Regions from separate parts of the Rummeliibacillus sp. G93 genome, predicted to be linked through region 1. Evidence: riboswitches for the same ligand, from Rfam matches in the RefSeq annotation. Region 1 holds a riboswitch; each other region holds the start of a gene.
The links. Region 1 has a riboswitch for lysine ahead of dapA (4-hydroxy-tetrahydrodipicolinate synthase). Riboswitches for the same ligand answer to the same signal wherever they lie in the genome.

Region 1 (10,774 bases):
CTGCGCTACCTTCCATTCCTTCCTTAATCCGATTAAGACAGTTAAACAAAATAGTGTTAGCCCCCATCCAATAAATAAAAGGCGAACATCATCAGATAACCATGCCAGGGCATCAGCTGAAGTAGTAATAGTTAAAAGTGCAAAGTACTTGCGGTATGACTTATCGCCTAGCAAATAATGGACACAATATCGCTGAACGATTAATCCAATTGTCAAAACAAACAGAGACCAGAGCCATGATAATGAATCGAAATGCAATACTCCTAGGAAATAATCTCCTTTAGAAAAAATAAGACCTAATAAAGCGGCAATTGGTGCTAATGCCAGTATGCCGATATGAATGCGAATGAATCGAAGCGGGACTTGCGGATGCAGGATACACAATCCGCTCCCTAGAGAAAGTCCAAGAAAAATGAGAAACAATAGTGGCCACGACATCCAAAATCCCTCCTTTTTTTTACATAAAAAAACCGACAATTTCATCATTTAAAAGGCGCAAGGCACTATTAAACAAAGAAATTATCGGTTTACTTTTAACGAACCCATCTTGAATGGGGATTAATCGTCTACCTTTAATATTCATTCTTCCTTTTAGAAGAATACCGTATTATAGTTTCATTTTTTCAAAAAGCCATATCGCTATAGCTCTTTGCTAAAATGTTCTATAACTAACTCATTATTAGTAGCATACTATTTGTCAAAAATTCTGTCAAGTCAAGCCTTCATTCCAGGAATCCAATTCGGTCTTTTTAGAGCTCCCCACATCGGGTCAGGGATCGCTAATTCTTTCTGCATAGACATATCCATTTCTGTTCTAATGGATGACGGATTTTCTTGCGCTTTTTGTACCCAATCCGGTTCAATTAATAATTCGCGGCCTAATGCCACAAGATCAACACCTGTCTCCAATGCTTTCACTGCATCATCGAAACTATAAATTGATCCTACTCCAATCAAAGCAGTCCGGCCATTGATCGTTTCTATTAACAGTTGGACACGTGTTTTTTCTTGGTCGCCAGTAAAACGATGCGGCTTCGCGAAGAATTCCATATGCGATACATGCAGATAATCCAGCCCTTCTGCGGCCAAAGCATCTACAAGTTGGATAGTATCATCCATTGTAATCCCGTTTTCTTCAGGTTCTTCAGGTGAGAAGCGATAGCCAATGATAAAGGCTTCCTTAGCATGCGTTGCAGCCACTTGTTTTACCTCACGTAAAACCTCTAAAGGAAAGCGCATACGATTTTCAATTACTCCACCATATTCATCGGTCCTTTTGTTCGTGTGGGCAGAGAAAAATTGTTGCAATAAGTATGTGTTAGCTCCATGAATCTCAACGCCATCATAGCCTGCTTCGATCGCACGACGCGTTGTTTCGCCATACGCTTTGACTGCCTCTTTTACTTCATCAGTTGTCATGGGTCTTGGTGTTGCATTGTCTGGATAAGCGACATCACTTGCACTTACGATTTCGCCATTTGGTACCTCTTCTGGAATAGATCGTCTTCCTCCGTGGAAAATTTGAAGCACTGCTTTTGCTCCTCCTGTATGAATCGCATCAGCCACGCGTTTTAGGCTAGGGATAAACTTGTCATCATATCCGGCAAACTGTCCTGGAAAACCTTTACCGTTTTCTAATACATGCGTGCAGGCTGTCACAATCATACCGACGCCTTCTGAACGGCGTGCATAATAAGCAACCTCCGCATCAGTAACGGTTCCATCGGCATTGCCAGAGTAGTTCGTCATTGGTGCCATTACGACTCTGTTGCGCAATGCTACTCCGTTTTTCAAGGTATATTCTTCAAATAAATCTGCCATACATATTGACCTCCTATTTTTTATTTCTTCACTAATTTATCGTATTCTGCAAGTAATCATGTGTCAAAGAATTGAAACTTTCTGGGAAGGCCCCTCTTACTAGTTCACGTTCTCCAATAGTTTTGTGGTTACTGAAAAACCCTGATTTGTATATTTTAAAGATACTAATTTGATGTGGAGATGAAGTGGGAATAGCTGCGTTTTGCTAAGAGTAGTGGTAAGCCCTGAGTTGTCTTCGCTGATCCAACTTCAATATAGCTATTTCGTTGAAAAACAACTGCAATTCAATTTCTCCCGCCCTCTTAGTCTCCTAACATGGAATTACTGATGTGTTATAATCCATTCTGCCGCTTCGCTCAAGTCATTACATACTGCATCGGCTAGTGGATTGCGTTCACCTAAATAAACTGTTTTCGTCCCTGCTTTCTTCCCCGCCATTATATCTGTATCGGTATCACCAACCATAAAGGATTTTGATAAGTCAACTTCATATTTTGTTGCTAGGTCTTCAATTAACTTGCTGTTAGGCTTCCGGCAAGCACAACCAGCTTTTGGTTTATGTGGACAATAGACTGCCTCATCCACATGGGCTCCCTGTTTCTTTAACTCCTCAATCATATGCAAGTGGATTTTTTTCAATTCCGATTCTTTCATATATCCAAGACCTACACCGCCCTGATTGGTGACCACAAACACAAAATCAAAATAGGCATTCAATTTTTTTATGGCTTCAGGAACACCTGGCAAGAAATATAAATCTTTCGGTTTGTTCACAAACTTTACCCGCTTGGTTAGTACCTCATTAATGACCCCATCACGATCTAAAAATACGGCTTTTTTCATATATATAAGCACCTTTCTTTAGCGTTTATCTTCTTCATCATTGTCACATTTTACTAATTCTAAAACAAACATTCTTTTATGCTTAAGCGTTTCGATGAAAGAGATTCGGGTATATTTATGTTGTAATCGCATATCAAAAAAATGAAACAAATAATGGAGGTAATACACATGGATAAAAAAGTATTAGGAATTTATAACTCAAGCGCGGAAGTGATTAAAGCTATTGATGAATATCGCCAAAAAGGATATGCAACTGACGATTTCTCAATTGCACTTAATACAACAAACTTCCCTTCTGCTCCATCAGTCGTAAAAAATGAAACAGGCGTACTAACAGAAGATGTTGGCGGTCGCAATATGGAAGAAGATGAAGGTTTCTTCGATCGCCTAGCAGCAGTATTTAAAGGTGATTTCCACACAGATGTGGACCATGCATCTTATTACGAATATTTCTTAACACTTGGCTTTGATGAAGAATCTGCTCGTCGCTACGAACGCGATATTAACGATGGCCGTATTCTACTTTTAGCAAACAAAGAAGATGATGCCCTTTTAGGCACTGCTGACCCACTAACACCAGTAGACAACCAAGAGGCAAATGTAGGTCTTGATACCACAGTAGCTCCTAATGATACAGTGGATGTTAATAATACAGTAGCAGATGAGCAAACATTAAAGTTGCGCAAAGAACAACTTGATGTAGAAAAAGACCAAGTACAAACTGGTGAAGTTGAAGTTCACAAAGATGTTGTGGAAGAACCACAAACAGTCAATGTACCTGTCACACATGATGAAGTGTATGTAGAAAGACGAAAAGTTACTGATGAAGCAGCTGCCACTACAGATGCTTATGCTCCAATGGGTGAAGATGACACCATCCGTATTCCAATCGTCGAAGAACAAATTGAAGTGACGAAAAAACCAGTGGTAAACGAAGAAGTAGTCATTGGTAAAAAACAAGTGACCGAAACAGAACAAGTCACTGATAATCTAAAACGCGAGGAAGCACGCATTGAAACGACTGGTGATGCTTCTGTCACAGATAGCGATGTAGATGATGCAAATCGTGGTGCTATTACAGAGCAAGAATTGTACGATCCTGCAAATCAAAACGATAATGACCTTAAAAAGAACAATCTTGATGATACGCTTACAGCTGGCAATATGAATGCCGATATTAAAAACAGAGAAATATAATAATATTTGGCTTTCTATCTTGTAAAAGCATAGCTAGACTGCTATACTTTCTGTAATTGAATATTCACTTATTTCAATATCTTTTGAAATAAGGATAGAGGCGCAAAAACCATGAGTAAGCTGCAAGAGGATGATGAGATCCGACTACTGCAGTGGAAAGGGGAATTTGCCGAAGCTTAGAGAAACTCATATTTCTCTATTGCTGGGCCTGCTGTTGAATAAACACAGGACTGTCATGTAGGAAACTATATGGAGGGCTATCGTACGCATGGAGATGACTTTATGAATTCTCGCAGCAACGTAGTCACGTTGCTGCTTTTTTTGCGTTATTTTCTATACTGCCCTTCTCCAAAAAATGAAAAGGAAGTGGAGAAGCAATGAATTTTGGAAGAATTATAACGGCGATGGTGACCCCATTTGACCAACAAGGAAATATTGACTTTAGAGCTACTCGTGAGCTGATTAATTATCTTATCGAAAACGGCTCAGATGGGATTGTGATAGCTGGTACTACAGGTGAATCCCCTACACTTACAACAGCAGAGAAAATCAGTTTATTTCAATTTGTCGTAGATGAAGTAAACCATAGGATTCCTGTTATTGCAGGCACAGGATCTAATAATACAAGGGCATCCATTGAACTGACTAAGTCTGCTGAAGACATAGGTGTGGATGGAATTATGCTTGTTGCACCTTACTATAATAAACCATCACAAGAGGGCCTTTATCAGCACTTCAAAGCAATTGCGGAATCAACACAGCTACCAATCATTCTCTACAATATCCCTGGAAGAAGTGTTGTCAATCTATCCGTTGAAACAGTCACTCGCCTTGCCGCGATTAATAACATCGTGTCCATCAAAGATGCGAGCGGAAACTTGGATGCAATGGCTGAACTCATTACGCAAACACCCAATGACTTCAGTGTCTATACAGGAGAAGACCATTTAACACTGCCATCTCTATCGATTGGTGCTACTGGCGTTATTTCCGTATCCTCCCATATAATTGGAAATGAAATGCAAGCGATGATGGAAAAGTTTAAAAACGGGGATGTGACGGAAGCTGCGGCAGATCATCGTAGACTCCTCCCTGTATTCAAAGGATTATTTAGCGCACCTAACCCTTGCCCTGTAAAAGCTGCTCTGAATTTGAGAGGAATAGCAGTAGGCGGTGTACGTTTGCCTTTAATACCCCTTAATGAAGAAGAAACTACTGAGTTGCAGCATCTATTGCAGTCTGTATGTAAAGAAGACACAGCTTTAAGAAGCTAACTTAAAATAGGCACCAAAGTTCCGCAAGAAGCGTACAGTATAGTAAAAAAAGGAATGATGTTTTGTATCACTATCATTGTCCATCTTGCGGAACAACCCACCACTATTATCCGAATAGCCCCTCCCCTTACCAGTTTCAAAATCAATACCAGCAAACCTACCAAAGTCCGAATAGTGTTTATTTAAGAGATTATGGCCCAGCACCTTTTGCTGTCAATATAGACACAGCAACAAAACAAAATACGAACTATCGCACAGCGCTGTGGACCGGTGAGCATTTGCAGCTTACTCTGATGAGCATTCCAGTCGGAGGAGATATTGGTTTGGAGATTCATCCGCATACGGACCAGTTTATTCGCATTGAAGAAGGCGAAGGCCTTGTACAAATGGGCAAAAATAAACAGTTCTTAGACTTCCAGCAACCAGTGCGGGATAATTATGTCTTTTTTGTTCCAGCTGGTACATGGCATAATCTGACGAATACAGGCAACAAACCAATTAAGCTGTATTCAATCTATGCACCTCCTAACCATCCAAGTGGCACGGTCCATCAAACCAAAGCAATCGCCGAAGCGGAGGAACCCCAATAAAAAAGCATTAAACAAGCAGCTTTCGCCTTATGGGGAGGCTGCTTTTTCTGTATAAAGAGTGATTCTTCCTTTTAAATTTTGAACATAAGAAAAGGAGAATCTTTTTGCGCAAGATTCTCCTTTTCTACTAATTTAATTAATGAAAGCGTTTATTTCAAAGTAGCTGTAATAATCATTTCTCCAGTAATGCTATAACGTCCTTTTTTCACGGTATAGACAAACTCACGTTGCTTGGTTCCTTCTGCAAGTGTTACAGCTTTTACTAGGTGATGATTATGATCGTATAAGCGCATCTTTTCATCAGAGTATGCTTGACCATATTTTGAGGTTAACATAAATTTAAATTTTGTATCTTTTTTGACATTCAATGTGTAAAAATAGCTACCTTTGTTCGGTTCATTGATTTTTAAATGTGGTGATGTTTCATAGCGTATGCCCACATGCCCAGGAACGCCTTTTTTCGTAGGTGTTACCGACAATGAATACTTGCCATTTGGCGCATTTGATGAGAAGAATGTTGTCGAAATACGCACGACTGGATATGTTTTGCCCGTTGCTTTATTCGTCAGCACAATATTTTCAATTGTTTTTTTAAATGAATCTTCGTTTGATACTGCATACAGCATGATATGTTCATCAGTTGTTAGGTTGATATCAATGGATGGTGTTGAATATTGGTAATACGGTAATTTCACCCTAGGCGTCCTTAAAGCATTTGGGCCAGAAAGAAGTTCAGCCATTGTCGTATAGTTATACGTTCTTTGATATAGTTTGAAACGGTAAGATGCATTGGGTTTGCCTTGCACGGCCATATAATAAACACCTTTTTCAAGATACCGTAATTTTTTCCCCACCGCTTCATCCGCACCATTGATTGTTTCTTTTGCATTACTGATCCAAGAAGAAAGTTCTGGTACATCCGCATTTCCAGTTAAGTAATAGTTCCCTTCTACTTGATCGATCGTGATGGCAAAATATGCATAGCCATCGTCATCAAATGTTCCTGTTGCGACTTCATCCACCGCTAGTGGTTTGTACGTTGCTGTGGTAGAGGGTTGATTAAATGTTATTTTTTCATCAAGCTCAGCGAAGCCAGCGAGAAGTTCTTCTTCTAAAGCAGCTGTATTCACTGAAACTTGTTGTTGTACTGCTTTTTTTATAAGGGCACGACGCTGAATTAGACTTTCGCGGAGCACTTCCTCGGCTTCACGCGTATTAAATGATGTATAAGGGTATTCGGGTGCCTTTGCGGATGTAAACACATCATTTGCCGCCTTTACTTGCGATGTTAAAGCATCGACTTTCTGTTGCATCGTCGCCGACTCATCAGTAGACAATCCTTTATATGTCGAAGTAGCAGCGCTTAAGGCAACATCTTCACGCGAACCAATTAAACGGCCGTTAGTATAAATATTCCCTTTGTATTCCCCATTCAAAATCTCACCATTTGCGCTATGAATGCTTTGTTTATCATATAAATAGTCTAATTTTTCTCTGATGGCTTTATCATTTGCCATGGTTGCATCTGTATGATCTAGCTTCCCTACAATTTCTTTTAAATCATTGAATTGCGCTGTTAATATTTTATAAGCTGGTTCCTCTGAACAATCCTCATCATCGCACACTAGATAGTTTTGATAAATCGCATAATAATGTTCAGTATAGTAGGCTAAAAACTCTGCCAGCTTTGTATTTAACACTTTTGAATCTATCGTTAGTGCTATACTTAGTTTCTTGATTTCAGCTAATTTGTCTAAGTAGTTTTTTACCGTTGCATTATATAATTTCTTGCCATTTTCATATAGGTAATCATTAATAACGCCATCCGCTAGCGCATCATTGTAATAATAGGTGTCCTTCCCGTCTGAAATGACTTCATTTTTTGGTGCTGGTTTGCCATTTTTATATAGTTTTCCTTTATAAAGTGATGCTTGTTGAATGCGACCATCTTTAAATAAATACGTTATCTTTTTATAGTCGGCAAAATGATAGCCCTTCGATAAAATACCATTTGTATAAAGCGTCATACGCTCCACATCTTCATAGTCATCGTCCAAGTCACGAATAACATAATCGCCTTTTTTCAGAGTTGTATTTTCATATAATTTCCCGTCTGATTTAACATAAATACGCTTTGTTAAAACACCATCTTGATAATAACAGTCATTCAAGTTACTATCTTCTAGAGTTTTACCTGGTACTAATTTTCCATTTCTAAAAAAATATTTAAAATCCCGTGTGATATAGTAACCTTTTTGAAGGTGACCATTACGGTACAGTTTTAAATTTTTCCCACTCCCATATTTAACGCGACCGCGTGCTAATGAACCATTTTTGTATAAGTCACCATTAAATACTTTATATCCTTTCACAATCTTACCTGTTGCCTTATTTACGAGTACACCTTTTTTGTTTAATTGTACAGTTGTCGTGGCTGCTGATACTGGTGTTGCCTCAGTTGCCGCGACCGATGACAGTAACATCGCTGTTGCGACTCCTGCTAATGCTATCTTTTTCATAAATAGAACTCCCTCCAGCACATTCCTTTTGTTATACCACTTTACCAAAATAAAGCATATTTTGTTATTAACTTTATATAAAATGATTCTATTTTACTATCTATAGAAAAGGAGAATCTTTACACAAGATTCTCCTTTTCTACTGATTTAATTAGCGAATACCTTTTATTTCGGTGTAACTTTAATAGTCAAAGGAGCTTTGAGGCTATAACGGCCTTTTTTCACGGTATAGACAAACTCCCGTTTATCAGTTCCATTTGCGATTGTTGCTTTTTTCACTAGGTGATGGTTGTGATCGTATAATAGCATTTTTCCAGAACCCGTTAGCTCAAATTTAAATTTCGTATCTTTTTTAACGTTCAGTGTATAAAAACGACTTTCTTGATTTGGTTTATTGATTTTTAAATGGGGTGTCGTTTCGTAGCGAATCCCCACATGTCCTGGAACACCTTTTTGAGTAGGTATAATCGACAATGAATACTTGCCGTTTGGTGCATTTGATGAGAAGTGTGTTGTCGAAATATGAACGACTGGATATGTTTTACCTGTTTTTTTATTCGTCAACACAATATTTTCAACCGTTCTTTTAAATGGATCTTCGTTTGATACGCCATACAACATGATATGTTCATCCGTTGTTAGGTTGATATCAACTGAAGGGGTTGAATATTGGTAATACGGTAATTTTACTCTAGGCGTACTTAAAGCATTTGGACCAGAAGGAAGTTCTTTCATTGTCGTATAGTTATATGTTTGTTGGTATAGTTTGAAGCGGTATGGTGCATTTGGTTTTCCTTTTATCGCTACATAGTAAACACCTTTTTCGAGATAGCGTAATTTTTTCGCAACTTCTTCATCACTATCGTTGATTGCTTCTTTTGTGTCACTCATCCAAAAAGCTAGATTTGACACTTCATGATTTCCAACAAAGTAATAGTTTCCTTCTACTTGATCGACATTAATAGCGTAATATGCAAATCCCTTGTCATCAAATGTTCCCTTTGCAACTTCCCCCGCAGCAAGTGGTTTGTACGTTGCTGTAGTTGAAGCTTGTTCAAACGATATTTTTTCGCCAAGCTCTGTAAAACCTGCAAGAAGTTCGTTTTCTAAAGTAGCGGTATTTACTGTTTCATGTTGTTGCGCTGCTTTTTTTATTAGTGCACGACGCTGTATTAAGCTATCACGTAGTACTTCTTCTGCCTGAGGCGTATTAAATTTTAAATTTGGATATTTTGGTGCTTTTGCTGCTGCTAAGACTGACTTTGCCGCCATTACTTGTGCTGTTAGAGCACCGATTGTTTGTTGCATTGTCGCTGATTTATCAGTAGACAATTTTTTATATGCTGCAGTGGTATTCTTTAGGTCGACATTTTCACGCGAACCCATCAAACGGCCCTTCTTGTAAATATTACCTTTATATTCGCCGTCTAAAATGTCCCCATTAACATGTTTAAGCCTTTGTTTATCATATAAAGAGCCTAATTTTTCTCTAACTGCTTTATCATTCGCTATTGTTGCTTCTGTATGATCTAGCTTCCCTACAATTTCTTTTAAATCATTTAGTTTCGATGTTAATGTTGTCACTTTCTCGTACACTGTATAGCTTTGGTAAATTGTTTCGTAATTTTCCGTATAGTAGGTTAATAAATTGGCTATTTTTGCATTTAACGCTACGGAGTTCACTTCTGTCGCCGCGCTTAGCTTTTGGACTTCTGCTAATTTGTCTAAGAATTTTTGTGCCGTTATATTGCGTACTCTCTTCCCATTTTTATAAACGTACTCTTTGATAGCACCATTTGCTAGCGCATCATTGTAATAATACGTGTCTTTCCCATCTGAGATAACTTTATTCTTTGGTGCTGGAAGCCCATCTTGGTACAATTTGCCCTTATAAAGGGTAGCAAGAGAAATGTGTCCGTCTTTAAATAAATACATTTTCTTTTTATAATCGGCAAAATGATAGCCTTTCGATAAAATGCCATTGGTATAAAGATTCAAATGAGGATTATCATCATCATCAAAGCTATGAATAACATAATCGCCTTTTTTCAGCTTCGTATTTTCATATAGTTTACCATCTGAAGGATTGACATATATTCGCTTTGTTAAAACACCATCTTGGTAATAAAGTTCTTCTAGGCCATTGTCATAAAAATCTTTACCTGGAATCAATGATCCATCTAGGAACTGATATTTATCATCCTTTGTTCTATAGTAACCTTTTTTAAGCCTACCATTATGGTATAGTTTTAAATTTTTCCCACTGCCATATTTAACATAGCCAGGTGCTAGTGAACCATTTTTGTATAAGCAACCATTATATACTTTGTACCCCTCTACTGCCTTACCTGTTGCCTTATTTACGAGTACACCATCTTTTAGTTGCACAGTTGTTGCGGCTGATGCTGGTGTTACCTCGGTTGTTCCAACTGAAGATAGCAACATTGCCGTTGTGGCTGCTGCTAATGCTATCTTTTTCATAAATAGAATCCCCTCCAATATCTTCCTTTTATTATACTATTTTAGCAAT
Region 2 (10,774 bases), 540 kb from region 1:
TGGTGTAATTTCTTGCATGCTTGAAATAATAGCTTCAAATTGCATTGCTGTCTGTTTGGAAATGCTTAATCCTTCTTGAACGTTTTCTAGAGTCGAAGCCATATTTTTTACAGCTTCTGATGAATCTTGCTGTACCGCGTGGATAAGATTTGCGATCTGTGATGCAGACTGTTGTGAGCTTTCTGCAAGCTTGCGTACCTCTTCTGCCACTACAGCAAAGCCCTTGCCATGTTCACCTGCGCGTGCGGCTTCAATCGATGCGTTTAATGCAAGCAAGTTAGTTTGACCAGCAATATCGCCTATGATATCTAAGATTGCACCAATCTCCTTAGTACGATCATATAGTGACTTTATTTTTATATCCGTAGCAGATACAGAATGATGGATTGAATCCATTTGATTCACTGTATGCTGGATGGATTCTTCGCCTGTTTCTGCTTGTTCTGTCGCTTGTGAAGATAAAACAGCGACTTCATTAATGCTTTCTGTAATATGGCTGATGCCATGAGAGATTTCTTCAACAGCAGTAGCGTTTTGCTCAATGCCAGTTGTCTGATTTTCTGTATTGATAGTTACTTGCTGCATGGCAGAGGCAATCTGTTCTGAAGCAGCGATATTTTGGCTAGCACTTGCCGATAATTCTTCTGATGATGTGCGGACAAGCGTTGTGCTCGATCCTACTTTTTGAATAAGAGTGGCAAGATTATTCTTCATATCATTGAATGAGCTAGAAAGCTGTCCAATCTCATCCGTAGAAGTGATGATAATCTCCTCTGATAAATCGCCTTTCCCCATTTTAGAGGCACTTTCTTTTAAACGATTGATTGGCTTTATAATAGACCGAACAATATACCAAATGGCAAATGCACCTAATAATAAGAATATAATTTCTACTATAATATCTAAGTAAAGTGTAGATGCTGCCGCTTTATCTGCTTCTGATTTGAATGTGGTGCTGACAACTTTCCAACCTGTTTCATTATTTGTGAGGTATATGATATTGTGTTCTTCTGTCTCTGTCTGACCTTTTGCTTTATTTAATACTTCCTTCATATAAGTTTCTTTAGGAGCTGATCCACTATCTGCCTTCGGATCTGCAATATACTTTCCACCATCACTTAATAAAGAAATAAAACCTAGCTTTCCAATTTTCACTTGATTTGAAATGTCTCTTAAAGCATCAATTTTAATATCAATGCCTATGACGCCCGATCCGTCTGCTAATGTTTTTGTAATAGTTACCACGTACTCGCCAGTTGAAGTTGAAGTGTAGGGCTCCGTAATTGCCACATCTCCTGACTTATCCTTTGCTTCTTGGTACCAAGGACGCTCTCGTGGGTCATAGTCTTTCGGATATGTAGCATAAGGCATACGGATCATTTCGCCTTTTTCTGTACCTACATAAGCCATCGCTGTCTCAGGATGTTCGTTAATATATTGATTTAATATCTTTCGAAGCTCTGAATCCTTTGAAGAATCGATTAAACCTTTAGAAATGTGTTTAGATAAATAAGTTGCATCATGGATTTTAGGTTGAATAGTATTCGTTATATTTGTATTCAACAATTTAATAGTAGAATTAGCGCTATTCAGTTGTTCCTGCTTAATTTGTGATTTTGTGCTACTGTAAGAAATCGTAGCCATCAGCAACGAAGGAATAATCAAGAAAATTGAAAAAGCTCCAATTAACTTAGAACGCAGACTCCAGTTAAATAATTTTTTCACTCGCGTTTACCTCTCTTATACTAAAACTTTGATATGCTGCAAGAAAGTTTAGTGACTACTTTACTCGTTGGAAGTCCGCTGAGCATTCATTAACCAAATTACTTTAAGGGTGCTGATTCCTATCAAGACTTTTGGGTTCACTCATGTTTTTAGAAAAGGTTAAAAGCCTATGCCATGTGGATTTTAGATCCTTTATTTACCTTATTCTGTTATGTACATAGTGCATATGAGTGTCTTTTACCTTAATTGCGAGCTAATTTTATCACATAAAGAATCGTATAGTGATAGTTTTCCAAAATATTTATCGGATAATAGTAAATATTTTTAATAATGGGTAGAAAAAAACCTCTACGATCAGCATATGGCATGACGTAGAGGGCTTTTTTATTTGTCTGATAAAGAAAATTAATATGTTTTATCTCCGTTGAAAATTGAATTTTTTACAATTACATAATCAACATTGCGAATTGCGTCTAGTTTTGTACCGCCTGCATATGAAATAGATGACTGTAAATCTTGTTCCATTTCAATTAGGGTGTCTTTTAAATGCCCTTTATGTTCAACATGCAATTTTTTGCCTTCTACATTTTTACGTTCCCCTTTTTGAAATTCAGATGCAGAGCCAAAGTATTCTTTATATAGTTTGCCGTTTATTTCGATTGTTTCGCCAGGTGATTCTTCATGACCAGCGAATAGAGAGCCAATCATCACCATAGAAGCGCCAAAACGTACAGATTTAGCAATATCACCGTGTGTGCGAATGCCTCCATCAGCAATAATTGGTTTAGTAGCAGCTTTAGAACACCAGCGAAGTGCAGCTAATTGCCAACCGCCTGTGCCAAAGCCAGTTTTAATCTTAGTAATACATACCTTACCTGGTCCAATGCCTACTTTTGTTGCATCTGCACCAGCATTTTCTAATTCTCTAACTGCTTCTGGTGTTCCAACATTACCTGCAATGACAAATGATTGAGGGAGATGTTTTTTAATATGCTGGATCATGTTAATGACTGCATTGGAATGTCCATGAGCAATATCAATAGTAATGAATTCAGGTGTTAGCCCGTCTTTTTCTAATGTCTCAATAAAGTCATATTCTTCCGATTTAACACCAACGCTGATAGATGCGATTAAACCGCGTGCGTGCATATCTTTGATAAAGTCTGCGCGTTGTTCCGGATTAAAACGATGCATGATATAGAAATAGCCATTTTCAGCTAACTGGATTGCTACCTTTTCATCAATAATCGTTTGCATATTTGCAGGGACCACTGGAAGTTTAAAAGTATGTCCGCCAAGTGTCACACTTGTATCACATTCTGATCGACTATTCACAATACATTTTGCAGGAATCAACTGAATATCTTCGTAATCAAATACATTATCCATAAAGGAACACCCCTAAAGTCGAATATTATTTTTTATTTATTTATAAAACGTTCGCCATTTGATAATTTACATTATTTTTAGTTATTTGTAAAGGTCTTTTAGATTTTAGTTATCTTTTTGAAATATAGTTTCTTGTTAGAGAGTAAGGGGTAATTAATAGCATCCTTGTAAGGGATTTTTGAAAGCTATACAGCTATATTGCCTAAAGAAGATTCAATCAACTGACTGAAACACAATAGATACTAAAAAAACAGCCATATTATGGTTATAGAAAAGGAGAAGATTATATGGATCAGCTAGTCGTGAAACCAACCTTTACATTGAAGCAAATTTACGGAGAGGACGCCGTTTATAGCCCAAGACCATCATATAAAGAAAACCCATGGATGTCCCAAGATATGGAACAATTAGACTTTTTAACAGCTAGAGAATTAGTTATCTCAAATTTGCCAACGCTGGTTCATAAAGCCACGCAAACAGACAAAATCAAAGAACTGTTCGAAATAGTAGGGGTAGAAATTCCTGAACAACCCTATCAATATGGAAACCAAGAAGAATATGAAGCTATTTTGCACAAGTGGAGTCAAGAGAAAAAGAAAATAGTTTTCCATTATTTATATGATGAAGATGAAATCAATCGAGAGTGTTATTGGATGGATGCAGAAATGTTTAATTATTTGAACTGTAAGGCCAATATTGATGCTATCATTCCAAAAAAGTATGTCCCTAAACGAGACGTTGTTTGTATAAATCAATTAGAGGAAGAGCTTAAATCATGGAAGCTACCGCTTATTTTAAAACAAGGTGAAGACTTGCCTTCATCAGGGGGCTATGGCGTGATGATTTGTCACACTGACGATCAGCTAGCCGAGGCCATCCACAAGTTTAAAAGTGAAGATGCGAAAATGGTTATTGTTGAAGAGTGTCTTGATATTGAAGAAAATTATTGCTGCCAATACCTTTATTCTAAGGAACTAGGGATAAAATTTATTGGTGCATCAAAGCAAATTACAGATGACAACGGAAAGTACAGTGGTAATGTGCTAGTAGAAAATGTACCGGAAGAAATCATTCAGGCAGGTCGAGAAATTATGGACTGTGGCGTAGAAAAAGGGTTTATCGGTGTAGCGGGGTTTGACCTTGTAATAACAAAGAATGGGCAAGTAAAAGCTATCGACTTGAACTTTAGACAGAATGGTTCTACATCCATGTTATTGCTGCACGAACAACTTGGAAAGCCGGTAAACAAGTTTTTAGCTTACCGATCAAATGATCAACGTGATGCATTCTATACAGCGATAAAAGAGTATGTAGAAAAAGGCGTACTATTCCCATTAGCCTACTATGATGGAGATTATTTCGAGCAAAAAATACCATCAAGATTTACCGGAGTCTGGTATGCAGATTCAATCGAAGAAATTGAACGGTATGAAAAAGAACTTATGGAAAAAAATGTTTTATAAAACGGACCAGAGGATTAAATCCTCTGGCTTTTTTTTGATTTGATTAAGCCCAAACGTATTATTTATGGTAGAATTTTTTAGTAGTAGCACTGTAAAATTAACAAAGAAGATCCTACTTTTAGTAGAAAGAGAACTTTTATTATAGATGAACAATAATAACCAATTGATAATTAGATATAGAAAATTAAATGAATATGGGGAGAAAACCAATGAAGAGCTGGGAATTTATATTACGCGATTATATGATTGGACGTCCAGTCATTGCTATTCAGTACGATGAGGACGATCCAACAGTTGGAGAAATTGTTGACTTAAATAGAGAGCTTCCTTATGGGCAAATTGAAGTAACAGAAGACGGAAAATTAGCATCACTTTTAATTGAAATGGAAGACATCCTGGAACACAATGATGTGTCACTTGATGAGTATGAAGAATTAACCCAAGAGGATTTAATGGGAATTGCGGAAGATTTTATAGATGAATTCTATCAAAAGGATCTTACTTTCCGCAGTATTTCTGAATGGAATGGTGAATCATACTTGTTAACGTTTGAAGCAAAAGATGTTGCACTAAATCTATTCTTGCCTAATTCAGGTGTGACGTTAGAAATAAATAAACAAGGTTTTATCCTGTCGGCTACTTTTAATCAGTCATATTATCAGTTAGCCTATCCAGATATTCAGATTTCTGCTGAAGATGCTAAGGAAATTCTTTTTGAACAACCGCTTGTCGAACTTGCGATTACAGACTTGAATGGGGAATTACAGCTTCTCTACAAACCAAAAAGCGGGACTTTTAGAGTACATGTAGACGGTAGTCTCCAATACGAAGAAGATTTTATGGAATATGGGGAGCAAAATGCGAATTCCTTTGAGCCCGTTACAGTAACCGAGAGCGTAAAGACATTGCTTGGTGTAACTGATGATATGCAATTGATTGAGGACGGGGCGAATCGTTTTTGGTATACAGGCAATTCGAAAAACATCGATGAAGAAGAACCTGTTATTAAAATTGAAAACATAGATTCTATGTTTATGGAATACGAATCGCTGGTAGAGTGGGAAGAGCAGAAAGAAGAACTGCCAGAAGCTACATTAGCTAATAAAGCAAAAATGTTCCTAGAGGCGATTGTGGGGGATGTCCATGAAAAGTACCTGTTAGAAGTACAGCAAGGGGAAATGGAGTATTCGTCATATGGCATAATAACAGAAGAAGACTTGTCAGAAGAGGAACGACAATTCTTTGAAGAGTTGGAGTTAGAAGAAGAGGATGAGTTTGACGCAGACTTTGACTTTGAGCCATATACAACATTTTCATTTATAAGACAGCATAAGGGTGTCCTATTAAGTGATTACACCATTCATATCAATGTAGGGAAATATACGGGGATTATTCGTGAATGTTCGCTGCTGTTGCCAAACGAAGGGAAGTTAAATACCCTGGACATTGTACCAGTCCTGCCTTTAGAGGAAGCCGACGCTAAATTTAAAGAACAGCTGGAAATGCATCTTGCACGAACTGAGGTCAATGATGAAGAAGATGAAGACCTAATAATATACGATTTGACTTATGAAGCAGAATTTCCAGTTGGAAAAGAAATCATGGCTATTAATGCTATGAGCGGGGAAGTCTATTATGCAGAAGAAGAATATGAGGAAGATTGATGGATAGAATCTTTTAAATTGTTGAAATATTATTGACATACATTCCATCCCTATTGTAGACTGTTTAAAACATAACTAAATATAGCCTCACTTATACGGTGAGGTAGAGGCGCAGTATTTATTAGTTCTTAGTGGAGTTAGAGAAAGCGATGAGTCTAAGAAGAAGGAAATATTGCCGAAGTGTGTAACAAGTTTCTCATTGTTGCATGCTGGGTCTGCAGTGAATAACTGCAGGACTGTCTCAATAAATTTCTATGGTTTATTGAGTTGTGCTATCTCAAATTGGGATATAAGTAGAGGATTTAGGACTAGAATTACGTAGCCCTGAGTTCAACTCGGGTCTATAATTCTAGTCTTTTTTATTTAGAAAAAAGGGAGAGATCAATATGAAAAAAATAGGAACACTGTTATCAAGTATTTTACTAATTGCTGTGTTAATTTTAACAGGGTGTAGTTCTAAAGAATCAGGTGATGCAAAGTCTTCAGGCAGCAAAGGAAGCGACACATTTACAGTCGGCATGGAAGCAGGTTATCCGCCATTTAACTGGACGCAAGGTGACGATTCTAATGGTGCGGTTGCCATTCAAGGGAACGCTGAGTATGCAGGTGGGTATGATGTTCAAATTGCCAAAAAAATTGCAGATGGCTTAGGGAAAAAACTTGTTATTTCTAAAATGGAATGGGACGGTTTAGTGCCAGCTTTAGCTTCAGGTAAGATAGATGCAATTATTGCAGGAATGTCTCCTACTGAAGAACGCAAAAAGACAATCGACTTCTCTGACAATTACTACACATCTCATCTAGTGATGGTCGTTAAAAAAGGAAGTAAATATGAAAACGCCACTTCAATTGAAGATTTTAAAGGGGCAAGAGTAACAGCTCAATTAAATACATTCCACTACACAGTTATTGATCAAATTCCAGGCGTAAAAAAACAAACAGCAACGGATAATTTCTCCGCTATGCGTGTGGCTTTACAAGCAGGCAAGATGGATGCATATGTTTCAGAGAAACCAGAAGCAGTATCGGCAACTTCTGCCAATGATCAATTTAAAATGGTTGAATTTAGCGAAGGTAAAGGATTTAAAACAGCGGCAGAAGATACACAAACAGCAGTGGGTATTCCGAAAGATAGCAAATTAACAAAGAAAATCAATGAAATACTAAAAGGCATCTCAGAAGAAGAGCGTACAAAAATGATGGATGATGCCATTAAACAACAACCAGCAGCCAAATAATGCAAAAGTTAACTTAGTGAAAGTCCTCTTCAGCTTTCACTAGCTTTGCATCAATTGCGCTTTAACATGTAACATTCACGCCGAAAGGATATGGCATTGATTAAAGCTTGTTATCCGAGAGACATAAGCATCTGTTAAGGCGCTGTTTGGAGGAGGAAAATAGATGAGTTTAGAATGGTTTATAGAAATTATCGTCAATAACTGGCCAATGTTTTTAAGAGGCGCATGGATGACGTTGCTCATTGCGACAGTTGGTACAATTTTTGGCGCCTTAATTGGCTTAATTATCGGTATTATTCATACAATCCCGAAAAGCAAAAGTAGAGTAAAGAGAATATTTTTAAAATGCATAAGCTTCATTTTAACGGTATATGTGGAATTCTTCCGGGGCACCCCGATGATTGTGCAGGCAATGGTCGTATACTTTGGCTCTGACCTGTTATTTCACATTGATATGGACCGTACATTTGCGGCAATGTTCATTGTTTCTGTCAATACAGGGGCTTACATGGCAGAAATCGTACGAGGCGGCATTATTAGCATCGACAATGGACAATTTGAAGCAGCACGCGCGATTGGTATGAATCATTGGAAAACGATGGTGCATGTCGTTTTGCCACAGGTAATGCGCAATATTTTGCCAGCTACAAGCAATCAATACATTATGAATATTAAAGATACATCAGTGTTAAATGTCATCGGTGTTACGGAATTATTCTTCCAAACGAAGACAATAGCAGGCAATAACTTCCGCTACTTTGAGTCATTCTTTGTTGCCTGTATTATTTATCTGATTATGACGATTATAGTGACACAAATATTGAGATATTTCGAAAGAAAACTTGCCGGCAATGCAACATACCAACTGATAGATAATCAAGAAATGCTGACAGGACAGAAGGCATCTTAATAACAAAGGAGAGGGATTCTATGGAAAACATTATCGATATCATGCATCTCAATAAATCCTTTGGATCACATGAGGTATTAAGAGATATTAACTTTTCTGTTAAGGAGGGTGAAGTAGTTTGTGTGATTGGCTCTTCGGGCTCAGGGAAATCAACACTGCTGCGCTGTATTAACTTGCTTGAATCACCCACTGGCGGAAAGATTTTATATAAAGGACAGGATATACTGGACCAAGGGCATAATTTAAATACATACCGTACTCACCTCGGCATGGTATTCCAGCAATTTAATCTGTTTAATAACTGTGATGTATTAAGCAATTGTGTGGTAGGACCAATAAAAGTGTTAAAGCGGCCAAAGGAAGAAGCGAAGGAAGTGGCAATGAAATATTTAAAGGTTGTCGGGATGGATCGTTACAAAAATGCTCGTCCCCATCAGCTTTCAGGCGGCCAAAAACAACGTGTAGCCATTGCCAGAGCCCTCTCTATGCAGCCTGATGCGCTACTGTTTGACGAACCGACATCTGCCTTAGACCCTGAGATGGTAGGGGAAGTCTTGAAAGTGATGAAAGAGCTGGCGAATCTAGGTTTAACAATGATTATAGTGACACATGAAATGGAATTTGCAAGGGAAGTTTCCGATCGTATTGTCTTCATGGATCAAGGTGTTATCGTAGAAGATGGCAAGCCAGAAGAGGTATTTAATCAACCTAAGAATGAGCGTACAAGGGCATTTTTGCAAAGAGCATAACAAAATACAGGGAACTATTAAATGGTTTCTAGAAATCCAAAATGATTTTCGAAACACCTATTTATTTTCATAAAAGCTCATTGATCAAATGAGCTAACAGTTAGACGATATCCACGCCCTTAGTAGCGTGGATATCGTCTTTTGTTGTTTATATGACTTATAAGTTTCTCCGTATTTTTTCATTCTAGTGCAATCATGGTAATATAAAGAGAATATATTATCTGATTGGAGGGGAATCTCCATAGGCATTAGTCAAAAAAATTGGTTGAAGTCGGAAACGATATGGATGCTATTGATCGCTATTTTAACAGCTGTCAGTAGCGAAATTAAACTCTCTCCCTTTCAAGGCGAACCGTTTCGCTTTGGGGTAGGCAGTATAACTTTTTTAGTGCTTCTGTTAGCTCGGAAACCAAAGTCCGTTTTAAAAACAGGTATTATAACGGGGATAACCGTAGTTCTTTTTCGTCTCATTATTTCAGTTATATTTTACAGTGGCACGTGGGACAATAGTTTTCAAGAACATCTTCCTGCGTTTTTTTATTACTTCTTGTATGTTCTCCTATTTCAATTCATAAAGCTGGAGAAATTTATTGATTCACCATTTAAATTAGGTTTAATCGCTACAGGGATTGAAATTGTGGCGAACACTGCGGAGCATATGCTGAGATACCTTATGTCAGTTACCAATATAGGTATTTCTGATCTGCTCTTAATTGTGATGGTTGCTTTTTTAAGAAGCTTTTTTGTTGTGGGTATTTTTAGTTCAATCATTGCGATGGAAGAGAAAAAACGAGTAGGTGAACAACTATCACTCGACTCTGGCTTATACGTAGAAACGCTCTATTTGCAAAAAATGATGAATCATATCGAACAAATTATGGCTGATAGTTATGACTTTTATCGAACATTGAAAGCTGATAATCAATCAAAGCTTAGTGTACGTGCGCTCCATATTTCCCAGGAAATCCATGAGGTGAAAAAGGATGCACAAAGAATCTTTTCAGGTCTTTCAGACATATCTCTAGTGAAAACAAATGAGGAGTACTATTTATCGAATATTGTAGAATTTGTAGAAAAGGCAAATTTTAAATATGGCGGCATGTTAAATAAAAGAGTGGAACTCAAAACTACTCAGACGGTCGATTTTATCCTATCCCAGCAAAATCCTATTCTAGCCATTCTTAATAACTTAGTTGCAAATGCTGTGGAAGCAATCGAGGACTCTGGCATGATAAGCGTGTCTATATGGGCAGAAGGGAATATGATTCATTTTAAAGTGCAAGATAATGGGACTGGCATTAAAGAAGAAGATATGGATATTATCTTTGAACCGGGTTTTACAACAAAATACAATCAACAAGGCGTTGCGGCTACTGGTATTGGCCTTTCACATGTAAAAGAAATAATCAACATGCTTGAAGGAGAAATTAGGCTCGAAGATCAAGCAGACGGCACAGCCTTTCATATAAGGATTCCAAAGAAAAACATAGAAAAGAGGGTTGAGCAAAGATGAGATACTTTATAGTCGATGACGATGCGGCGAGCCGCCGTATGCTAAAGCAAATTATTTTGGAAGGAGATATGGGGGTCATTGTCGGTGAGGCAGATAGTGGTATTAGTGCTATAGAGTCGATTT
Region 3 (10,774 bases), 780 kb from region 1:
GGAAAAGCGAGTTTTCTAGCTGAAACTCTAATTAAATAAAATTCAATTTTAAAACCAATGCGATAAGAAGTTCTTACTTTCTTTTATTTGTTCCCTTAAAGATAGTAGAATCTCATGGTTGTCATATTGCTATTTATTTTATTGAGTTAATTTGTTAATCAAGTTATCCTTTGTTATTTTCGTCAACCTTATTTATTCTCCATTGGCTGTTTCTTTCCTACATTCACAAATCGTAATAAATGGCAGCCAAAGATTAAAACTTTTTTCTCGAAAGGGATAACTACATATATGAAAGTGTTAAAAAAGCTGTATCACTCAGAAGAGTGATACAGCTTTTTTGGATATGTTGTCGAGTTGTTTAGATTAGTGATATTGAATTTCTTTGTTGACATCAATGTTATTGATATCGATGCCCATTGCTTTTGCAACGCCTGCACCATAAGCAGGGTCTGCTTTATAGCAGTGGATAATGTGGCGTTCTTTAATGAAGTCTTCCACGCCTTCCATATTGCGAGCTGTATTTTCAAATAAGCGTTGTTGTTCTTCAGCAGTCATGATATTGAATAATTTTCCTGGTTGTTCGAAGTAATTAGAGTCATCTTCGCGGAAATCATAAATATCTGCTGGACCTGCTTCTTCAGCTGGGTTTTTGAATTCAGGTTGTTCTTTCCATTCACCATAGCTATTTGGCTCATAGTGAAGTGTGCTACCTAAGTTGCCGTCAACACGCATAGCGCCATCGCGATGGAAGTTATGCACTGGGCATTTTGGTGCGTTTACTGGAATTTGGAAATTATTCACACCTAGGCGGTAGCGTTGTGCATCTGCATAGGAGAATAAACGAGCTTGCAACATGCGGTCTGGTGAGAAGCTAATACCAGGCACTACATTTGATGGTTGGAATGCAGCTTGTTCTACATCAGCAAAGTAGTTTTCTGCATTGCGATTTAATTCAAATTCTCCTACTGGAATTAGTGGGTATTCAGATTTATACCATACTTTTGTTAAATCGAATGGATTGTCGCGGTGATTACGCGCTTGTTCATCTGTCATCACTTGGATAGACATTTTCCATTTCGGGAATTCACCGCGTTCGATTGCTTCGTATAAATCACGTTGTGAAGACTCACGGTCATTTGCAACTACTTCTGCTGCTTCTTGGTCAGTGTAGTTTTTAATTCCTTGTTGTGTTTCAAAGTGGAATTTAACATACACGCGCTCATTATTAGCATTAATCATTGAATAAGTATGAGAACCAAAACCATGCATATGGCGGTAGTCAGTAGGAATTCCACGGTCGCCCATTACATATGTGATTTGGTGCAATGCTTCAGGAAGATTTGTCCAGAAGTCCCAGTTATTATTCGCGGAGCGCATATTTGTACGAGGGTCGCGTTTAACAGCATGGTTTAAATCAGGGAAATGCATGGCATCACGGAAGAAGAATACAGGTGTATTATTTCCGACTAAGTCCCAGTTACCTTGTTCTGTGTAGAATTTTAATGCAAAACCACGGATGTCACGTTCTGCATCAGCAGCACCACGTTCGCCGGCTACTGTTGAGAATCGAGCAAACATGTCTGTTTTCTTGCCAACTTCAGAGAAGATAGCCGCTTTTGTATATTTTGTAATATCGTGCGTTACAGTAAATGTTCCGAATGCACCTGATCCTTTTGCGTGCATACGGCGTTCAGGAATCACTTCACGGTTAAAGTTTGCTAGTTTTTCAATTAAATAAACATCTTGCAATAGAACTGGACCACGTTTGCCTGCTGTCATTGAATTTGTATTGCTTACGACAGGTGCACCAGCCGCAGTTGTTAATTTTTTATTTTGGTCGTTTGCCATTCATAATTCCCCCTTAAATCTATAGAATTATCTCTTCGAAAATAACTATAACAGAGTCATAGCTAAATGTAAATTATAATAATTATTTTTAAGGAATTTCTATCTTAAAGAATAGAATATAAATAATACGGTGTTTGTCAATTAATTTGCTTCCTTAAATTGTGAAAAATAAAAGTTGTTAATTCAACGTTAAACGTTGCCAGTAATACAGTTTAGATGTAATTTAAATGGTTTGGAAAACATATTTTATTTGACTTCTTTTATTATATTAACTGTATTAACAACTTATTTATAATAATTACTATTATCATTGGGAGGCTATGGATAGGTATAAATGAAAATATATATCTATTATTATACGCTATGAATACATAACCAAATCTATTCCTTTTATCAACATTGAATAAGTGGATGCTATTTCTCCAATTCTTTATAAATGAATATATAATCTACATATTTTTTCACTGATTTTTTTGATTTATCATAGGGGTAATGACAGGTCGAGGAGGACATAATGGCCATAATAGATGAAGCAGTCGCTTTTTTGACTTTATATTATAAAGAGAATCATTTGCCGGACGAGCAATTAGATCATCGTTTGAAAGAGGTACGTCAAGAATTAGAGGAAAATGGAAGTTATAAGCATACTCCTGAAGAATTAAGCTACGGTGCTCAGGTAGCTTGGAGGAACAGCAATAAGTGTATAGGCAGATTGTTTTGGAAAACCCTTCAGGTGAAGGATGAACGGGGCGTATTAGAAGAAGAAACTATTTTTCAAAAATTGATCAATCATATTGAATATGCCTTCAATAATGGGAAAATCAAGCCTGTTATCACAATTTTTGAGCCTGGCCGTGTCCGTATTTGGAATCATCAATTGATACGCTATGCGGGTTATGAATGTGAAGATCAATCCATTGTGGGTGATGCGGATTCGGTTGCTTTTACAAATGAGTGCTTAAAACTTGGATGGAAAGGGAAGAGAGGGCAATTTGACGTGTTGCCTTTAGTTATTCAAGTTGATAATCGGCCACCTAAGTTCTTTGAGATTCCTTCTATATACATAAATGAAGTGGAAATCAGGCATCCGGAATATAGCTGGTTTTCTGAGTTGCATTTAAAGTGGTATGCAGTTCCTATCATTTCAAGTATGCCTCTTGAGATAGGGGGAGTCGTCTATACTGCTGCTCCTTTTAACGGTTGGTATATGGGAACGGAAATTGGTGCAAGAAATCTTGCAGACGAAAATCGTTATAATCAGCTCCCTTTTATTGCGAAGAAGATGGGTTTAGATATGCGATCAAACACAAACTTGTGGCAAGATCGTGCACTAATTGAATTAAATGAAGCCGTTTTGTATTCTTTCCGGGAAGATGGTGTCAGCATTGTGGATCATCACACTGCAGCACAGCAATTTAAACGTTTTGAAATGAACGAAGAAGCGGAAAATAGAGATGTGACAGGCAATTGGACTTGGCTTATTCCGCCTCTATCGCCGGCTTTAACGCATATCTTCCATAAACCGTATAAAAATAAAAAAAACACTCCATCTTATATGTATCGGCCATCACCTTTCAAAGGGTTGGGAGACAGATAAAGCAGAGAAGAATAAGAATGAAAAAGCGCTCATTAGCTAAAAGCTAATGGCGCTTTTGCTATTATTCTTTCGTTACAAATCGGTCTTTAGCAGAAATGAATGCAAAGACGAACAAAAGGACTGTGACAATAAGATATAAGCTGTTCGCAGCATGCCAACTATTAAAGCTATCATGGATAAAACCGTATAGTACAGGTCCTACTGCAGCGAGCAAATACCCGATGGATTGTGCGGTGCCTGAAAGTTCAGCTGCTTCTTGAGCGTTGCGTGAACGAAGAGAGAAAAGCATCATAGAAAGACTAAAGGATGCCCCTCCAGCGAATCCAATCATTAACATCCATAACAATGTAAGCTCTGTCCAATTCATAAATATACCTACGAAGCCTGCAAAGTAAAAAAGTGACAATAATGCAACGAGCGGTCTTTGGTCAGCTTTTTTACCTGCAAGAATCGGGGTTAAAAAAGTCATTGGCAATTGTGCTATCTGTAGAATAGAAAACATCCATCCCGCTTTGCTCGGGCTCATGCCTTGGGTTTCAAGCAGCCCTGGAATCCAAGTAGCCGTCGTATAAAACAACAGGGATTGTAGCCCCATCGTGAAGGTGATAGCCCAAGTAAGAGGATACTTCCACATAGGTTTAGTGCGTTGAGAAGGTTCATTGTTGTTTGTCACCTTCACATGATTCTGCAGCTGCGGTAACCATACTATGATAGCGAGAATGGCCAGAATACCCCAACAGGCAAGAGCTCCCTTCCATCCGATTGTTGTTTCTGCTATTGGATTGCTCACGCCCGCTGCTATACTGGCGGATAGGTTCATGGAAACAGAATAAAGTGCTGTTAATAATCCTACTTGAAGAGGAAACTTTAATTTAATAAGAGCAGGCAAGAGGACATTGCCAAATGAAATAGCAACTCCGATGATAATCGTTCCAAAGAACAAGAAAAAGATACTGCCCGCTGAACGCATTAAGATACCTATAGCCAAAAGTATTAAGGCTGATAACAATGTTCTTTCAAATCCAACACGCTGTGAAATTTTAGGGACAAATGGTGAAATAACTGCAAATGCAAGCAAGGGGATAGTTGTAATCAATCCCGCCCACACATTTGATATAGTGAGCCCTTCTTTAATATCTGCAATAATAGGGCCAACAGCAGTGAGAGGGGATCGCAAAGTTGTGGCGATAAAGATAATACCGAGCACTAAAAGCCATGTTTTTTTGTCCCATGACAGCTTCTTGTTTCGGTTCGTAGCTTGTTCTGAAGCCAAAGGAAATCCTCCTTTTGAATTTTTAATAGATATTAAAAACGTACAGGAATCATTTTGCTTTATCAATATTTGTTTTACAAAACATGTCCCCTTCTTTCTAAAATATAGTAATTTTCTATTTACCCTTGTAGTCATGTGCTTAATATATTACAATGTAGGTAACTTAAAACTATATATTGCATGCCTCATCCAATAGATGAGGTAGAGGTCGCGGTATTCATGAGTATAATCGACGAGGCGAGAAAGCGTTTAGGACTCGATTAAAAAGGGAATATTGCCGAAGTACAAGCAAGCTTTTTATTGCTAGTGCTGGGGCTGCTATCGAAAGGTGCAGAACTGTCACGCCAATGTCGGCGTGTTGAGCTATCTTGATCAAGGTTGATGGGGAATTCGGACGCCATCTCAGTTATATATGTGATGGCTTTTTTATTTAAATTTTAGCTGTTATAGACAGCTGCGAAGAATACCTTCAGCTCGACCTTTTCTTGCAATGAAAAACGGAAAGAGGAGAGTTATGAATAGAGTAGAAACACATACAAATGCAGGAATACGAACAAACATTAAACATGATTCTCATTCAAATACACAACAGAAACTGAAACGCAGCTTAAAAAGCCGCCATATTTCCATGATTTCACTTGGCGGTACAATCGGTACAGGCCTACTTCTAGCAAGCGGCAACTCGGTTGCAGCAGCAGGGCCCGGAGGAGCACTGTTAGCTTATGGCCTAATTGGTGTAATGGTATTTTTCCTTATGACAAGTTTAGGGGAAATGGCCGCTTATATGCCTGTATCAGGATCATTCAGCACGTATGCTTCCAAATTTGTTGATCCTTCATTAGGATTCGCGCTTGGTTGGAATTATTGGTACAACTGGGCAGTAACGATTGCAGCTGAAATTTCAGCTGTAGCGATTGTTATGAAATATTGGTTCCCGCACACTCCTTCATTTATTTGGAGTGCTGCATTTCTTATAATTATCTTTACTTTAAACTTTTTGTCAGTGAAAAGTTTTGGCGAAAGCGAATATTGGTTTGCGCTTATTAAAGTGGCAACAATTATTATATTTATCATCATTAGTTTCTTAATGATTTTTGGTATTCTCGGCGGACATGCTCCGGTCGGATTTACTAATTTCTTTAAAGGCGACGCGCCTTTCCATGGTGGATTTTTTGCTACATTAGGCATTTTCTTAGCTGCAGGCTTCTCCTTCCAAGGGACAGAATTGCTTGGGATTACAGCTGGTGAAACGGAAAATCCTGAAAAAACAATCCCACAGGCTGTGCGCTCGGTCTTTTGGCGAATTCTATTGTTTTATGTTTTAGCTATCTTAGCGATTGGCTTATTAATTCCTTATACGGATGCACGTTTAGCAAATAGCGATGACGTGGCAGTAAGTCCTTTTACATTAATATTTGAAAATGCAGGCATTGCCTTTGCTGCTTCTGTGATGAACGCAGTTATTCTTACGGCGATTCTTTCAGCCGGCAACTCAGGGTTATATGCAGCATCTCGTACATTACGTGAATTAGCAGTGGAAGGTAATGCACCGAAGATTTTCAAAAAGCTAAACAACCGAGGTGTTCCTGTTGCAGCACTTGTTTTAACAGTAGCAGTGGCTTGTTTATCCTTTTTGGCATCATTTTTTGGATCTGGAACAGTGTATATCTGGCTTTTAAACGCTTCTGGTATGTGCGGTTTCATTGCATGGCTTGGTATAGCGACCAGCCATTATCGTTTCCGAAAAGCATTTGTGGCACAGGGCCGTGATCTCTCAGAGTTGCCTTATCGCTCTAAATTTTTCCCGTTTGGTCCGATTTTTGCCTTTGTCCTTTGTGCGATTGTTATCTTAGGACAAAACTACACAGCGTTTACAGGCGACCATATTGATTGGTACGGCATCCTAGTATCCTATATTGGCTTGCCAATCTTCCTTGTTATCTGGTTTGGCCATAAACTGAAATGCAAAACAAAGGTTGTACGTCTAGAAAAGGCAGATCTGACAACGAAACGCCAAGTACAATAATTTAAATCTTGAAGGCTAATCTATCAACGTTGGTAGATTAGCTTTTTTGTTGTGAATTGAGCCGTTTCGTTTTACATAATGTTCGCTTTTTAAATGTTTCTATCAGAATAATTAATCTGTTTATTCGGTTTTGGGTTATTTACCAACACTTACAAAGAGAATTTATATTGAATTTTACGTTTTACATGCTATAATAAAGATAATCAAAATTACATAACATTCACTCATATAATAGCAGGGATATGGCCTGCAAGTTTCTACCAGATTACCGTAAATGATCTGACTATGAGAAGCAATCTAGTAAATAGTAGTTTGTTCATTACATTCTATTTGCTATTACTTTCGACAATAAGTCGAAGGACTTTGCTCCACTCGTAGATGATTGGATGTATTAGTTCTTCGGCTTTTTTGTACGTAAAAAAGCCGAAGTGCTAATGAAAAGAAGGGAGTTCCTCGTGTTGAAAGCACTTCAGGATAAAATCGTAAACGAAGGTAAAGTAATATCAGAGGGAGTTTTAAAAGTAGATTCTTTCTTAAATCATCAGATTGATCCACAATTGATGAAAAAAATTGGTCAAGAATTCGCGGAGCTTTATAAAAATGAAGGAATTACAAAAATATTAACAATCGAATCATCCGGCATAGCACCAGCTGTGATGGCTGGCCTTCTATTAGAAGTGCCTGTAGTCTTTGCACGTAAAAGCAAATCGGTGACGTTGATTGATAACCTATATACAACTGAAGTATATTCATTCACTAAGAAAGTAACTAGCACGCTGACAGTGTCAAAAGATTACTTAACAGAAGATGATGTAGTACTTGTCATTGATGATTTTTTAGCTAATGGCGAAGCAGCTAAAGGCTTAATTCATCTTATCGAACAAGCAGGGGCAACTATTAGCGGTATCGGTATTGTTATCGAAAAGGGATTCCAACAAGGTGGTCAGGTTTTACGCGACAAAGGATATCGAGTGGATTCACTGGCAATTGTTTCATCATTAGAAAACAAAGAAATCCAATTTTCTTAGGAGGCGGCAAAGAATGAACAAAGCAAAACTTGCAACACTGGGCATTCAACACTTATTGGCGATGTATGCAGGTGCTATATTAGTGCCGCTTATAATTGGTGGGGCGTTAAAGTTTAATACAACACAACTAACGTACTTAGTTTCGATTGATATCATGATGTGTGGGATTGCTACATTATTGCAAGTTGCACGAGGCAAAGTATTTGGTATTGGCCTTCCTTTAGTGCTCGGGTGTACGTTTACAGCCGTTACGCCTATTATTGGCATTGGCGACAAATATGGCCTTGGTTCAATTTATGGTGCGGTCATCACTTCAGGTTTAATTATTGTTTTGATTTCAGGTTTCTTTGGTAAACTGGTTAAATTTTTCCCTCCGGTTGTGACAGGTAGTGTTGTAACAATCATCGGAATTACATTAATTCCAGTAGCTATCAACAATGCGGGCGGTGGACAAGGAGCAGCTGATTTCGGATCTGCTTCTAACATTACACTTGCGTTTGGCACGCTTCTTGCGATTATCTTGTTATACCGATTCACAAATGGATTCTTTCGTTCGATTGCGATACTGATCGGCCTAGTACTTGGCACAATTGCGGCAGGTTTTATGGGTAAAGTTGACTTTACTCCTGTAAAAGAAGCAGCATGGGGCCAAATCGTAACGCCATTTTACTTCGCAACACCAGAGTTTCACGTTGTACCTATTATTACTATGACGCTGGTGGCTCTAGTATCTTTGGTTGAATCAACAGGTTCTTATTTTGCATTAAGTGATATGACTAATACGCCAATTGATGATAAAGCACTTGCAAGAGGATATCGTTCAGAGGGCTTAGCTTCTATTATCGGTGGAATCTTTAACTCATTCCCATATACCGCTTTTTCACAGAATGTAGGCCTTATGCAATTGACTGGCGTTAAAAATCGTGCAGTAATCTTTATTACTGGTATCTTTCTTGTAACATTAGGATTCTTACCTAAAATTGCGGCATTAACGACAATTATTCCAACTGCTGTGCTTGGTGGGGCTATGATTGCTATGTTTGGCATGGTGGTTTCACAAGGTATTAAAATGTTAGGCTCTGTTATTGGTGAAACAGAAGGTAACCCTATGATCGTTGCATGCGCGGTAGGAATGGGGCTTGGCGTGACTGTAGTTCCCCAAATTTTTGACATCTTACCTGAAAGTGTACGTATATTAACAAGTAATGGCATAGTGGCAGGAAGTGTAACAGCAATTGCAATGAATATAGTCTTTAATATGCTTCCTTGGGGCCGTAGTGAAAAGGTGAAATCAAGTTCTTTGGATAGTTCAATGAAAAGAGAAGCCGTTTCAACTAAAGGCAAAGAGCTTCCGAAAAATAAGAGTTATGGTCAGGTTCATTAGTACAAATCAGTTTCCTTCTATTAATGAAGGAGGAATTTAAAGAATAAAACGGTGCCCTTCTTCAACATCTAGAAAGTGTTGAGGAGGGGCATTTACATTTCCCACTTTTTCATTTGTTCTTCCTCAGCGATTAACTGCAAGTCATACGCATTTATTAAAAGAATTTCATAGTCAAACTTGTCGGCATACTGCGCGGCAAGTTTTTTTATATACTTTGGCGAGCCTTCATTTTCTTCATCGTATACGATTAAAATGCCATCCGAATGCTGAATAAGAAATTTATTGCTCTCAACAAACTGCCAAGGTGCTTCATAAGGACGATTCGTTAGACTTGTGGTGTAATCAGCGAGAGAGAGTATCATTTCGTATTTCTCTTGCTTTGCTTCATTCCATCTCTTCTCTTGATCCAAAAAAGGTGTCATAATGGCATATTTCAGTTCGGGATATTCTAATTGAAGGTCCATCACAATTTCCGCGGCCCATGTTTCTACTCCTAGCGCACCGGTCATTATTATCCACTCAAGACCTTCTTCAATTAAAGGTAGCAACCTCTCTTTGATAGCTTGCTTGATTATAGGAATCCCAGCATGCTTATCGTCAAAGATGCCAAGTTCATGTGCCTTGTAACCAGTAATGACGAGTCTTTTTATCATTAGAACACTCCTTTGGTGAGAAATATAAAAACCGATTTCCCATTAGCCTAAAAGAAACCGGTTGACTGATATAAATATAGAAATAGTTTATAGGTTAAGCAGAACTGTGCTACAAAACCTACATTTAATTTTACAATAGTTGGCTTTTGATGGCAACGAGGGTGTATGGGGATCTAATTAGTTCTTATTTATAGAAGAAACTCTTATTAACTACTCAAAGGTGTAGCATCTGTTATTACGACTTCATTGATATTGAAAGAGAAATTAGTGCGTGTGATGAGGCGATTATAATAGAAGCCGTTTTGTATAAAACAATAATTGAATTATGTGTTGACATACCTTCTAGAAGTTGTTATTATATAAAAGTTGCTGATAGCGACTTACCAAGTTAGCGAACTTCAAATAAAAAAACTTTTGAAAGTTGTTGACAAGTCGATTTAGAAATGATATTATATAAAAGTTCGCTAAAACAAACGAACGACATGAACCTTGAAAACTGAACAAGCAAGATGTTAATCATTTAAACTTACTAACAACTGTTAGTTTTAAAGACATCATCGTAAAGATGATGCGCTAGTGAAATTTTGAGCAATCAAACACTTTTATGGAGAGTTTGATCCTGGCTCAGGACGAACGCTGGCGGCGTGCCTAATACATGCAAGTCGAGCGAATGACGAGGAGCTTGCTCCTCTGATTTAGCGGCGGACGGGTGAGTAACACGTGGGCAACCTGCCCTGCAGACTGGGATAACTTCGGGAAACCGGAGCTAATACCGGATAATCCATTTTACTTCATGGTGAAATGTTGAAAGGCGCTTTCGCGCCACTGCAGGATGGGCCCGCGGTGCATTAGCTAGTTGGTGGGGTAACGGCCTACCAAGGCGACGATGCATAGCCGACCTGAGAGGGTGATCGGCCACATTGGGACTGAGACACGGCCCAAACTCCTACGGGAGGCAGCAGTAG

Region 2: linked by a shared signal. The riboswitch ahead of M2M59_RS15945 (transporter substrate-binding domain-containing protein) and the one ahead of dapA (4-hydroxy-tetrahydrodipicolinate synthase) in region 1 are both predicted to bind lysine.
Region 3: linked by a shared signal. The riboswitch ahead of M2M59_RS00705 (amino acid permease) and the one ahead of dapA (4-hydroxy-tetrahydrodipicolinate synthase) in region 1 are both predicted to bind lysine.

Annotation. Positions count from the first base shown of each region.
Region 1 is NZ_CP097314.1:2,601,235-2,612,008, forward strand. Features, by position in the region: gene M2M59_RS13125 (NADH dehydrogenase subunit 5) at 1-438, opposite strand, end outside; gene M2M59_RS13130 (NADH-dependent flavin oxidoreductase) at 715-1,821, opposite strand; gene M2M59_RS13135 (D-glycero-alpha-D-manno-heptose-1,7-bisphosphate 7-phosphatase) at 2,143-2,664, opposite strand; gene M2M59_RS13140 (YsnF/AvaK domain-containing protein) at 2,833-3,861, shown strand; lysine riboswitch at 3,949-4,129, shown strand; gene dapA (4-hydroxy-tetrahydrodipicolinate synthase) at 4,239-5,135, shown strand; gene M2M59_RS13150 (cupin domain-containing protein) at 5,198-5,725, shown strand; gene M2M59_RS13155 (hypothetical protein) at 5,875-8,244, opposite strand; gene M2M59_RS13160 (hypothetical protein) at 8,410-10,725, opposite strand.
Region 2 is NZ_CP097314.1:3,141,883-3,152,656, reverse strand. Features, by position in the region: gene M2M59_RS15965 (methyl-accepting chemotaxis protein) at 1-1,725, opposite strand, end outside; gene guaC (GMP reductase) at 2,131-3,114, opposite strand; gene M2M59_RS15955 (L-aspartate--L-methionine ligase LdmS) at 3,402-4,577, shown strand; gene M2M59_RS15950 (hypothetical protein) at 4,787-6,241, shown strand; lysine riboswitch at 6,338-6,524, shown strand; gene M2M59_RS15945 (transporter substrate-binding domain-containing protein) at 6,628-7,479, shown strand; gene M2M59_RS15940 (amino acid ABC transporter permease) at 7,643-8,389, shown strand; gene M2M59_RS15935 (amino acid ABC transporter ATP-binding protein) at 8,410-9,138, shown strand; gene M2M59_RS15930 (ATP-binding protein) at 9,425-10,651, shown strand; gene M2M59_RS15925 (response regulator) at 10,648-10,774, shown strand, end outside.
Region 3 is NZ_CP097314.1:132,836-143,609, forward strand. Features, by position in the region: gene M2M59_RS00690 (catalase) at 364-1,848, opposite strand; gene M2M59_RS00695 (nitric oxide synthase oxygenase) at 2,363-3,445, shown strand; gene M2M59_RS00700 (CynX/NimT family MFS transporter) at 3,507-4,718, opposite strand; lysine riboswitch at 4,913-5,092, shown strand; gene M2M59_RS00705 (amino acid permease) at 5,233-6,744, shown strand; purine riboswitch at 6,949-7,050, shown strand; gene M2M59_RS00710 (xanthine phosphoribosyltransferase) at 7,179-7,772, shown strand; gene M2M59_RS00715 (nucleobase:cation symporter-2 family protein) at 7,786-9,156, shown strand; gene M2M59_RS00720 (SLOG family protein) at 9,249-9,809, opposite strand; rRNA gene M2M59_RS00725 (16S ribosomal RNA) at 10,411-10,774, shown strand, end outside.